3 regions of the Mesocryomonas fontinalis genome follow, and region 3 is predicted to be linked to each of the others. Evidence: predicted binding sites of a transcription regulator. Region 3 holds the regulator's gene; each other region holds the start of a gene.
The links. The regulator LexA, encoded in region 3, represses DNA repair genes until DNA is damaged. The targets are predictions, from matches to a motif close to TGTTCNNNNTGTGTTCNG.
Positions count from the first base shown of each region.

Region 1: the regulator LexA is predicted to act here: its motif matches at 2,200-2,217, upstream of recA (recombinase RecA).
Region 2: the regulator LexA is predicted to act here: its motif matches at 1,398-1,415, upstream of uvrA (excinuclease ABC subunit UvrA).

Region 1 covers NZ_JBUZWG020000003.1:96,995-101,078, forward strand. Annotated here, with positions in the region: gene alaS (alanine--tRNA ligase) at 1-730, opposite strand, end outside; gene recA (recombinase RecA) at 1,070-2,140, opposite strand; gene cckA (cell cycle histidine kinase CckA) at 2,464-4,084, opposite strand, start outside.
Region 2 covers NZ_JBUZWG020000002.1:315,371-319,454, forward strand. Annotated here, with positions in the region: gene ACZL02_RS06590 (dienelactone hydrolase family protein) at 1-528, shown strand, start outside; gene ssb (single-stranded DNA-binding protein) at 692-1,261, opposite strand; gene uvrA (excinuclease ABC subunit UvrA) at 1,556-4,084, shown strand, end outside.
Region 3 covers NZ_JBUZWG020000002.1:90,836-94,919, forward strand. Annotated here, with positions in the region: gene ACZL02_RS05600 (ComEC/Rec2 family competence protein) at 1-1,063, shown strand, start outside; gene lexA (transcriptional repressor LexA) at 2,124-2,843, opposite strand; gene ACZL02_RS05610 (molybdopterin molybdotransferase MoeA) at 2,918-4,084, opposite strand, start outside.

The DNA of each region.
Region 1 (4,084 bases), on a different contig from region 3:
TGTCGTGCACGCCCTGCAGGACGGCCGCCACCCGCTCGAGCCCCATGCCGGTATCGATCGATGGGCGCGGCAGCGCGACCCGCTCTGTCGGCGAAATCTGCTCGAACTGCATGAAGACGAGATTCCAGATCTCGATGAAGCGGTCGCCGTCCTCGTCCGCGCTGCCGGGCGGGCCGCCCCAGATATGGTCCCCGTGGTCATAGAAAATTTCCGAGCACGGGCCGCAGGGGCCGGTCTCGCCCATCGACCAGAAATTGTCGGAGGTCGCGATGCGGATGATGCGGTCGTCGGAGAGCCCGGCAATGCGCTTCCAGAGCGAGGCCGCCTCCTCGTCGTCATGGTAGACGGTGACGAGAAGCTTGTCCTTGGCGAGCGCGAACTCCTTGGTCAGCAGCGTCCAGGCGAACTCGATCGCGTTCTCCTTGAAGTAGTCGCCGAAGGAGAAATTGCCGAGCATCTCGAAGAAGGTGTGGTGGCGCGCGGTGTAGCCGACATTGTCGAGATCATTGTGCTTGCCGCCGGCCCGCACACATTTCTGCGAGGTGGTCGCGCGGCTGTAGGGTCGCTGCTCGACGCCGGTGAAGACGTTCTTAAACTGCACCATGCCGGCATTGGTGAACATCAGTGTCGGATCGTTGCGCGGCACCAGCGGCGACGACGCGACCTTCTCGTGACCATTCCTTGCGAAATAATCGAGGAACGCCGACCGGATTTCGTTCACGCCGCTCATGGAAACCTTCACGTCTCAAGCGCATCGGACGAGCCGGTCCTGACCGGTCGGTCTGTCAGCTGTGGTTCACGATGCCGGGCCGTTGCGCCGCGCTGGAAGTGAGCAAGCGTCGACGTCACTCCGGATAGATGCCAGCCGACCGGGTCGCCTGGCGTCGGGCTTTGTAGCGGCGGCTCCATGCCCTGTCCATCGGACAGTGCGGCCGCCGTCCCCACGAACACTTTGCCCGCCTCGATCGTCAGAACAGCTGAAAGTCTCAAACGCTTAGCTAACGGCCGAAACGAAAAAGGGCGCCCTATGCCATGCACGGGACGCCCTCATGTTCAGACTGCCGAAGCTTCAGGCGTCGGTGTCGTCCGCCTTGCCCTCGTCGAGCAGCTGCTCGGCGATCAGGCCGGCGTTCTGGCGGATCGAGGTCTCGATCTCGTCGGCGACATCCGGATTGTCGCGCAGGAAGGTCTTGGCGTTCTCACGGCCCTGGCCGAGGCGCTGGCTGTTGTAGGAGAACCAGGCACCAGACTTCTCGACGATGCCGGCCTTGACGCCAAGATCGACGAGCTCGCCGGTCTTGGAGATGCCCTCGCCGTACATGATGTCGAACTCAATCTGCTTGAAGGGCGGCGCCAGCTTGTTCTTGACGACCTTCACGCGGGTCTGGTTGCCGGTAACTTCCTCGCGGTCCTTGATCGCACCGATGCGGCGGATGTCGAGGCGCACGGAGGCGTAGAACTTCAGCGCGTTGCCGCCCGTGGTGGTCTCTGGCGAGCCGTACATGACGCCGATCTTCATGCGGATCTGGTTGATGAAGATCACCATGCACTTCGACCGCGAGATCGAGCCGGTCAGCTTGCGCAGCGCCTGGCTCATCAGGCGGGCCTGCATGCCCGGCAGCGAATCGCCCATCTCGCCTTCGATTTCCGCCCGCGGCGTCAGCGCCGCAACCGAATCGACGACCAGCACGTCGATAGCGCCCGAGCGCACCAGCGTGTCGACGATCTCCAGCGCCTGCTCGCCAGTGTCCGGCTGCGAGATCAGGAGGTTCTCCAGATCGACGCCGAGCTTGCGGGCGTAGACCGGGTCGAGTGCGTGCTCGGCATCGACGAAGGCGCAGATGCCACCCTTCTTCTGGGCCTCGGCGATGGTGTGCAGCGCCAGCGTCGTCTTGCCCGAGCTTTCCGGGCCATACACCTCGACGATGCGGCCCTTCGGCAGGCCGCCGACGCCGAGCGCCATGTCGAGACCGAGCGAGCCGGTGGAGATCGTCTCGATCTCGACCAGCTTCTCATTGGCGCCGAGCCGCATGATCGAGCCCTTGCCGAAGGCGCGTTCAATCTGCGACAGCGCCGCGTCGAGTGCTTTGTTCTTGTCCAACGATGGGTCCTCGACGAGCCGTAGTGCTTTCTGTGCCATGGGAGCCACCTTATTCCATGCGTTGAACATGCGCGCAATCGCGCTTCGCTGGAGAAAGACGTACGCGTTTTGTTCTTTTCTGTCCAGCAGAAATCTCGATTTGTTCTCTTGGCTGGCATAGCAATCTCGATGGTCCCCGCTGACGAGCGGACCATCTTCTCCGCCAGCGCCTCTTGCGTCCGCCGCGCCCAGGAATGCCGTGGCGACCAGAAAAGGCCGAGCAGCCGAGACGCTGGATTTACAACGCCTTATAAGAACCCGCGGACTCTCTTCGCGAGTTCCGGCAAGGAGAATGAACGGCGCAGCCGAGGCGGCCTGCCGCCCTATTCGTCCAGCATTTCCTTCACCGCGATGGCGAGATCGCGCAGCGAGAACGGCTTGGCGAGGAAACCGAACTTCGAGCCTTCCGGCAGGTTCTTGGCGAAAGCATCCTCGGCATAGCCGGAAACGAAGATGAACTTCATCTCCGGACGCGTCTTGCGCATCTCGCGCAGCAGCGTCGGCCCGTCCATCTCGGGCATCACCACGTCGGAGACGACGAGGTCGATCTTGCCGCCGAGTTCCTCCATCACCTCCAGCGCCTCGACGCCGGAGGAGGCCTCGTGCACCTCGTAGCCGCGCATCTTCAGCGCCCGCACATTGCCGGCGCGCACGTGGTCCTCATCCTCGACGAGAAGGATGGACGCGGTTCCCGACAGATCTGCCTTCGGCGAGACCACCGTCGGCCCCGCCTCGATCTTCGCCATCGCCGCCTCGGAGGGCGTGTGCCGCGGCAGGAAGATGCTGAACGTCGTTCCCTTTCCCAGCACCGAATCGACGAAGATGAAGCCGCCGGACTGCTTGACGATGCCGTAGACCATGGAGAGGCCGAGGCCGGTGCCCTTGCCGATCTCCTTGGTGGTGAAGAACGGCTCGAAGATGCGCTCGGCAACCTCGTCCGGCATGCCCGATCCGGTGTCCGACACCTCGACGAGGACGAAGTCGCCCTCGTTCATCTCGCCGTAGCCGAGGCCCTTGAGCTCTGTCTCGGGCACGTTGCGGGTGGCGATGGTGATCGTGCCACCCTCGACCATGGCGTCGCGGGCGTTCTGCACGAGATTGGTGATCACCTGCTCGAACTGGCCGATATCGGCCATCACCGGCCACAGATCCCGCGCATGATGACGCTCGAGCTTCACGAGATCGCCCGAGATGCGCTTCAGGAGAAGATGCATGTCGGCGATGACGTCGGTGAGGCTCAGCATCTTCGGCCGCATCGTCTGGCGACGCGAATAGGCGAGCAGCTGGCGCACCAGCGACGCCGCACGGTTGGCGCTCTGCTTGATCAGCAGGAGATCCTGGAAGGACGGATCGCCGGTGCGGTGGTTCAAGAGCAGGAAGTCGACCGAGGCGGTGATGATGGTCAGGACGTTGTTGAAGTCGTGCGCGATGCCGCCGGCGAGGTTGCCGATCGCCTGCATCTTCTGACTCTTGGCGAACTGGTCCTCGAGCGCCCGCTGGTCGGTGATGTCGACGCCGTAGAGGATCGCCGAATCGCCGGTGCCGTCGCTGACGTCGGCGCTGACATAGAGCCGCACCGAGCGCGGGTTCTCGCCGGTCAGCTCGGCGTCGACCGAGGGAATGCCGGCCTGGTTGCGGCTGGCGGCGGCGAGCGCATGGCGCAGCGCCTCGCGGCTCTCGTCGCGCAGGCCCTCGGCGATGGCGACCGAGCCGCTGGCCGCGGCCTGGCCGAACATTTTCGCAAACGCGGGATTGGCGCGAACGACGAGACCGGTGTCGTTCAGCGCGGCGATCGCCATTGGCGACGAGTTGAAGAAGCGGGTGAAGCGCACTTCCGCCGCTTCCAGCGCGTCGACGCCCTCGCCCTCCAGGCTGCGGTTGAGGACGATGGTCCGGGTCAGGCCCAGCGTGCCGTCGGCGCCGCGGCCGGTCTTGCGCATCAGC
Region 2 (4,084 bases), 220 kb from region 3:
TACGGCCCCTTCGATCCGGTGGAGGTGCTGAAGGGCGACTTCATGGCGGTGCTCGGCCCCCTGATGGCGACGACCGGAAACGCAAGGGCGGCGCAGGATACGCGCGCGCTCCTCGCCTTTCTCGATACCCGTCTAGACGTGGAAGGCAGGCACGTCGGCGCCGTCGGCTTCTGCATGGGAGGCGGCATGGCGATTGCCGCCGCCGGGACCTATCCGGACCGGTTCACCGCCGTCGCGAGCTTCCATGGCGGCAACCTCGCGACCGACGCACCGGACAGCCCACATACGTTTGCATTCCGACTGAAGGCAAAACTCTACGTCGCGGCTGCGACGCGCGATACCAGCTACCCGACGGAGATGGCCGAGCGGCTGGAGAACGCGCTGCGTGACGCTGACGTGCCCTTTCGAGCCGAGACCTATCCTGCCGCCCACGGGTGGATGAAGCCCGACTTTCCGGTCTTCGATCGGGCGGCGGCGGACCATGGCTGGCAGGAGATGCTCGCGTTCTTCGACCGCGAGCTGCGTTAGGGCGATCTTGTCCTGTCAAAGCGAATTGTCGCGTCCAGGGATGTGCGCAGTTTGCACCGCGCAGCCTATAGGCCAACGAACTCGCCGCTGACCGTCTCGGGATTGGATACTGCGATCCCAGCACTTCAGCGCTGGGATCGGCAGAAATCCAGCATCGCGGTTGTCAGAACGGAATTTCGTCGTCGAGGTCTCGCGAGGAGCCGCCGCCGCCGCCGCCACGATCCGAACCGCCACGGTCGTCCTGCCCACCGCGGTCGTAACCACCGCCGCCGCCACGGCCCGAAGAGCCTCGGCCGCCGCCGCCGCCGCCGCCGCCGCCACTGCCACCGCCGCGATCGTAGTCATCGCCGCCGCCACCGCCACCACCGCCGCTATTGTCACCGCGACCGCCGAGCATCTGCAGCTCGCCGCGGAAGCGCTGGAGCACGACCTCGGTGGTGAACTTCTTGACGCCGGCCTGGTCTTCCCACGAGCGGGTCTGCAGCTGGCCCTCGATGTAGACGGTCGAGCCCTTCTTCAGATACTGCTCGGCGACCTTCACGAGGTTCTCGTTGAAGATCACCACGTTGTGCCATTCGGTCTTCTCCTTGCGCTCGCCCGAGGACTTGTCGCGCCAGGTCTCGGATGTCGCGATACGCATGTTGACGACGGAATCGCCCGAGTTCAGCCGCCGAATTTCAGGATCGGCGCCGAGATTGCCGACCAGGATTACCTTGTTGACGCTACCCGCCATGACGTTCGTCTCCGTCCAAATCTATGCCGCCGGTGCGCGGCTTGTGCGCACGATAGAGCATTCGCCCGCATCTCGTCCGCCCCGGCAGCAACTTTCCACAGGCCCGGCACGGTAACCGGGCTTCCCATTGGTTTTATGTTCGTACTATGTTCTCGTGACAAGGTGCTTTTGCGGGATCATGTCGATTCCTTGCGGCCGCTTCTCGACATCGGGAAGATAGATTTTATTTAAGCCAATGGGCGTGCCGCAGTGCGGCAGAGACGCCCGCCCTTTCCCGATACCGAGCGGCGGACGATGCCCGAACTGAAAATGATCTCCATTCGCGGCGCCCGCGAGCACAATCTAAAGAACGTCGACATCGACATTCCCCGTGACAAGCTGATCGTGATGACCGGCCTGTCCGGCTCGGGCAAGTCGTCGCTGGCGTTCGACACGATCTATGCGGAAGGACAGCGACGCTACGTCGAGAGCCTGTCGGCCTATGCCCGGCAGTTCCTCGAGATGATGCAGAAGCCGGACGTCGACCAGATCGACGGCCTGTCGCCGGCGATCTCGATCGAGCAGAAGACGACGTCGAAGAACCCGCGCTCGACCGTCGGCACGGTCACCGAGATCTACGACTATCTCCGCCTGCTGTTTGCCCGGGTCGGCGTGCCCTACTCCCCGGCCACCGGCCTGCCGATCGAGAGCCAGACGGTCAGCCAGATGGTCGATCGCGTGTTGGCGCAGGAGGAAGGCACGCGGCTTTATCTGCTGGCGCCGATGGTGCGCGGCCGCAAGGGCGAGTTCAAGAAGGAGCTGGTCGAACTCCAGAAGAAGGGCTTTCAGCGCGTCCGCATCAATGGCGAGTTCTACGACATCGCCGATGCGCCGGAGCTCGACAAGAAGTTCAAGCACGACATCGACGTCGTGGTCGACCGCATCGTCGTGCGCGGCGACATCGGCGCGCGGCTGGCGGATTCGCTGGAGACGGCGCTCCGCCTCGCCGACGGCATCGCGGTCGCCGAGTTCGCCGAAGGCCTTGACGAGAATGGCAAGCCGAAGCAGCTGCTGTTCTCGGAAAAGTTCGCCTGCCCCGTCTCCGGTTTTACCATTTCCGAGATCGAGCCGCGGCTGTTCTCGTTCAACAACCCATTCGGCGCTTGCCCGAAATGCGACGGCCTCGGCTCGCAGAACTCGATCGACCCGAAGCTGATCGTGCCGCATGAGGGTCTGACGCTGAAGCAAGGCGCGGTGGCACCATGGGCGAAGTCGACCTCTCCTTATTACGCGCAGACGCTGGAAGGCCTCGGCCGCCAGTTCAAGTTCAAGCTCACCGACGTCTGGTCCGACATTCCTTTCGAGGGGCAGTATGCGATCCTGCAAGGTACCGGCAACACAAAGATCGAGTTCAAGTACAGCGACGGCCTGCGCGCCTACAAGACCACAAAGACCTTCGAGGGAGTGATCCCGAACCTCGAGCGGCGGTGGAAGGAGACGGACTCGGCCTGGATGCGCGAGGAGATCGAGCGCTTCATGTCGGCGACGCCTTGCCCGGCCTGCAAGGGCTACCGGCTGAAGCCCGAGGCGCTGGCGGTGAAGATCGCCGGTAAGCACGTCGGCGAGGTCACCGAACTGTCGATCCGCAATGCACTGACCTGGTTCGAAGCTCTGCCCGCCGAGCTCAACGACAAGCAGAACGAGATCGCCGTCCGCATCCTCAAGGAGATTCGCGATCGTCTGCGCTTCCTGAACGATGTCGGGCTCGACTATCTCACGCTGTCGCGCTCGTCCGGCACCCTGTCCGGCGGCGAGAGCCAGCGCATCCGACTGGCGTCGCAGATCGGCTCGGGCCTCACCGGCGTACTCTACGTGCTCGATGAGCCCTCGATCGGCTTGCACCAGCGCGACAATGCGCGGCTGTTGATCACGCTGAAGCATCTGAGGGACATCGGCAACACGGTGATCGTCGTCGAGCATGACGAGGACGCGATCCTGCAGGCAGATTTCGTCGTCGACATCGGCCCGGCCGCCGGCATCCATGGTGGCGAGATCATCGCCTACGGCACGCCCGACGACATCAAGGCGCACCCGCGCTCGACCACCGGCAAGTACCTGTCGGGCGAACTCGGCGTCGCCGTGCCGGCCAAGCGGCGCAAACCGGTCAAGGGCAAGCGACTGAAGGTCGTCGGCGCCACCGGCAACAATCTGAAGAACGTCACGGCCGAGGTGCCGCTCGGCCTCTTCACCGCCGTGACGGGCGTTTCCGGCGGCGGCAAGTCGACGTTCCTCATCGAGACGCTGTTCAAGGCGGCGGCGCGGCGCATCGGCAATGCGCGCGACGTGCCCGCCCCGCACGAGCGCATCGACGGGCTGGAACTGCTCGACAAGGTCATCGACATCGACCAGTCGCCGATCGGCCGCACGCCGCGTTCAAACCCTGCCACCTATACCGGCGCCTTCACCCCGATCCGCGACTGGTTCGCGGGACTGCCGGAGTCCAAGGCACGCGGGTACATGCCCGGGCGCTTCTCCTTCAACGTCAAGGGTGGCCGCTGCGAAGCGTGCCAGGGCGACGGCGTCATCAAGATCGAGATGCACTTCCTGCCGGACGTCTACGTCACCTGCGACGTCTGCCACGGCAAGCGCTACAACCGCGAGACGCTCGACGTCACCTTCAAGGAGAAGTCGATCGCCGACGTGCTGGACATGACGGTCGAGGAAGGCGTCGACTTCTTCGCCGCCGTCCCGGCCGTGCGCGACAAGCTGCGCTCGCTGCTCGACGTCGGCCTCGGCTACATCAAGGTCGGCCAGCAGGCGACGACGCTCTCCGGCGGCGAGGCC
Region 3 (4,084 bases):
CCCGTTCGCGTCCTACCATTTCCAGCGGATGGCGCCTTTCGGCCTGTTCGCCAATCTCCTTGCCCTGCCACTGTTCTCCGTCTGGATCATGCCGCTGGCGCTGTGCGCGGTCGTCGCCATGCCCTTCGGCCTCGATGCTGTGTTCCTGATCCTGATGGGGCAGGGGCTGAAACTCGTGTTCGGCATCGCCCACTTCCTGCACGACCATCTGCCGGACACGCCGACGGGGCTGCTGACCCCGGAAGGCCTGGTGCTGCTGTCGGTGGCGCTGCTCCTCGCCTGTTTCCTCGCCAGCGGCCTGCGCTGGCTGGCCTTGCCGGTCGCCGCGCTCGGTCTGGCGCTGGCGCCGGCGACAGGGCCGCGGCCGGAACTCCTGGTGTTCGAGGACGGGCGTGAGCTGGCGCTGATCGGGGCGGGGAACGTGCTGGTGCCGCTGCGGCCGAAACCGAACGGGTTCGTGCTGACGCAGTGGCAAAGGGCTTATCCGGACGGCGCGCATCCGGCGGAGGCTGACGTTCCAACGGACGCCGGCGCGGCTGGGTTTCGCTGCGAAGCCCTGATGCCTGCGAGTGATGTTCCGACGGCGAGTTCCTTGCCCTTAGCTGCCGCTCCCCAGCCTTTACGTTCGAAGCCGCCGCTCCCCGGCGGTGCCGCAGGGCCCGCCATCGGCACAAATGCGCCGGTGCCGGCAGTACCAGCCGTCGCTGTGAGGCGGGCGCCCCGGCCGATGCAGATCTGCCGGGCGACGACGCGGAGCGGGCTGAGAGTGGTCTGGACCGACGACTACCGGCAAATCGGCACGGCCTGCGATAGCGCGGACGTCGCCATCGTGGCACGGGCGGCGCGGCGCGAGGCGTGCCGGTCAGGCGCCGCGCTGGTGACGCTGCGCACGCTACGGCAGACCGGCTCGCTCGCCATCTCCCGCTCCGCCGCTACGGGCCGTGCCGAGATCACCGCCGCGATCGCGCCGGTGCCGGAGCCCTGGCAAGTCCAGCGGCTGGCGCCCTGGCCCGAAATCTGGCGGCGGGCGGTGGAAGCTCAGCCGGAGAAGCCGGGTCCGTGATGGGGGGGCTGGGATGTGGTGCCGGGCGTTCGCGCTCCCCTCATCGGCCTGCCGGCCACTTCTCCCCGGAGGGGCGAAGAAGGCGGCTTTGGCGTGGCGGCAGGAGCGCTGCTGGCGCTTGATACCGAGGGGGAGAGATTGGCGTCTTCTCCCCTGCGGGGAGAAGGTCGCGGCAGCGGGATGACGGGGGCGGCACAGGCGGAGGGCGCCGTGGAAGCCGCCATGGCCGGGCGTTCGCGCTCCCCTCATCGGCCTGCCGGCCACTTCTCCCCGGAGGGGCGAAGAAGGCGGCTTTGGCGTGGCGGCAGGGGCGCTGCCCGCGCCAGATACCGAGGGGGGCGATTGGCGTCTTCTCCCCTCGGGGGAGAAGGTCGCGGCAGCGGGATGAGGGGCGGCACCGGCGGAGGGCGCAGAGGATGCTGCCGCGGGCGGGCGTTCGCGCTCCCCTTATCGGCCTGCCGGCCACTTCTCCCCGGAGGGGCGAAGAAGGCGGCTTTGGCGTGGCGGCAGGGACGCTGCCGGCGCTCGATACTGAGAGGGGCGGTTGGCTTCTTCTCCCCTGCGGAGAGAAGGTCGCGGCAGCGGGATGAGGGGGCGGCGGCGGAGGAGGGCGCGGTGGATGTTGCGATGGGCGGGCGTTCGCGGCCCCCTCATCGGCCTGCCGGCCACTTCTCCCCGGAGGGGCGAAGGAGGCGGCTTTCGCGTCGCGGCAGGAGCGCTGCTGGCGCTTGATACTGTGGGGGCGATTGGCGCCTTCTCCCCTGCGGGGAGAAGGTCGCGGCAGCGGGATGAGGGGGCGGCACAGGCGGAGGGCGTGGTGGATGCTGCCATGGGCGGGCGTTCGCGCCCCCCTCATCGGCCTGCCGGCCACTTCTCCCCGGAGGGGCGAAGGAGGCGGCTTTGGCGTGGCGGCTTGCGCGCTGCCAGCGCTCGATACTGAGAGGGGCGGTTGGCGTCTTCTCCCCTGCGGGGAGAAGGTCGCGGCAGCGGGATGAGGGGGCGGCGCGGGGATTGCGGGCGGGTGCCCTGCAACGCGGCTGGAGAGCCTGCGCCGGCCTTGTCAGTACTTGCGGATCAGGCCGACGAGCTTGCCCTGGACCTTGATGCGATCGGAGCCGAAGCTGCGGGTCTCGTAGGCGGGGTTGGCGGCCTCGAGCGAGATGGTGTCGCCGCGGCGGCGGAAGCGCTTGAGGGTTGCCTCCTCGTCGTCGACCAGCGCCACGACGATCTCGCCGCCTTGCGCGGTATCGCCCCGGCGGATGACGACGGTGTCGCCGTCGAGGATGCCGGCCTCGATCATCGAATCGCCCTTCACCTCCAGCGCGTAATGCTCGCCGCCGCCGAGCATGTCCGGCGGCACGAAGATCTGGCTGCCGCTCTGCTGGATCGCCGAGATCGGCACACCGGCGGCGATGCGGCCCATCAGCGGGATTCCGACCGGTTCGCTGTCGTTGGCGGCCGGGCGAATGCGCTTGGGCAAGGGGTCGACGGACGTCTCGGAGCTGGGCTCGCGGCGGGCCGTGGCCGGCTCGGCGTCGACGCTCTTCGCCTTGGCCGGCGCGACCGAATCCGGCAGCTTCAGGACTTCCAGCGCCCTGGCCCGGTTTGGCAGCCGGCGGATGAAACCGCGCTCTTCCAGCGCCGTGATCAGCCGGTGGATGCCGGATTTCGAGCGCAGATCCAGCGCATCCTTCATCTCGTCGAAGGACGGCGGCACGCCCAATTCCTGCAATCTCCCATGGATGAACATCAGGAGATCGTGCTGCTTGCGCGTCAGCATTTCCGGCGATCCTTGTTAAAACAAAACCTGAACAAAGCTATCTGTTCTAGTTGTGTTCTGCAAGGGCCGGAAGCTTAGTCGAGCGCGATGTAGCGGCAGGAATCGCCGGATTTGGCCGGCGGCGCATGGGGTTCGCGCAGGAGCAGCACATCGGCGCGGGCATAGACCGACAGCAGCGACGAATCCTGGCGCCCGAAAGGCGTGACGATCGGCACCACCGCCTGCGATTCGCCGAGCGTCGCCCGGATGAAGTCGGCGCGCTGGTCGTTCGCCGGCATGTCGGTGCCGAGGATCGCCTCGCGGTAGAGCGGGCTCGCCGGGGCGCCGCTGAGGGCGTGGACCAGCGGCTTCAGGAACAGCGTGGCGGCAACCATCGAGGAGGCGGGGTTGCCGGGGAGGCCGATCAGCCGGGTGCGGCCGATGCGGCCGGCCATCAGCGGCTTGCCCGGCCGCATCGCGACCTTCCAGAAGTCGAGCGCGACGCCGCGGGCGGCGAACACCTTGCCGACGAGGTCGTGGTCGCCGACCGAGGCGCCGCCGATAGTGACGAAGATGTCGACGGCGTCCGTCACGGCGCGGTCGAGCAAGCCGCCGATGACGGCCTCGTCGTCTGGCGTAATGCCGTAGTCGAGCGCCTCGCCGCCGGCGGCCTCGACCATGGCGGCGACCCCGAAAGTGTTGGAGGCGACGATCTGCGAGGGCCCGACCGGCTCGCCGGGCATGACCAGCTCGTCGCCGGTGGCAAGGATCGCCACGCGCGGACGGCGCAGCACGCTCACCATCGGATGGCCGCCGCTGGCCGCCAGCGCGATCGTGCCGGCGCCAAGGCGCGTGTTCGCCTGGATGAGGATGTCGCCCGCGGTAAAGTCGGCGCCGGCCTTGCGGATGTGGCGGCCGCGCACGGCCGGCTCCAGCGGCAGCATGGTGGTGACCGTGGGCCGCTCGGCGTTCTCCTGGATGAGGATCGCGTCGGCCCCGTCCGGCACCGGCGCGCCGGTGAAGATCCTGACGGTCTCGCCCGGGCCGACGCCGCCGTCGAAGGCGCGCCCGGCGGCCGATTCGCCGATGAGCGTCAGCGGCTGGAAAGGGCCGGCCGTATCGTCCGCCCGCACCGCGTAGCCGTCCATGGCGGAGGCGTCGAAGTCGGGCTGGGTGCGCAAAGCGGGCAAGTCGGCGGCGATGATGCGGCCGCGCGCGGCGCGCAGCGGCACGGTCTCGGTCTCCGTCACCGCGACGGCATC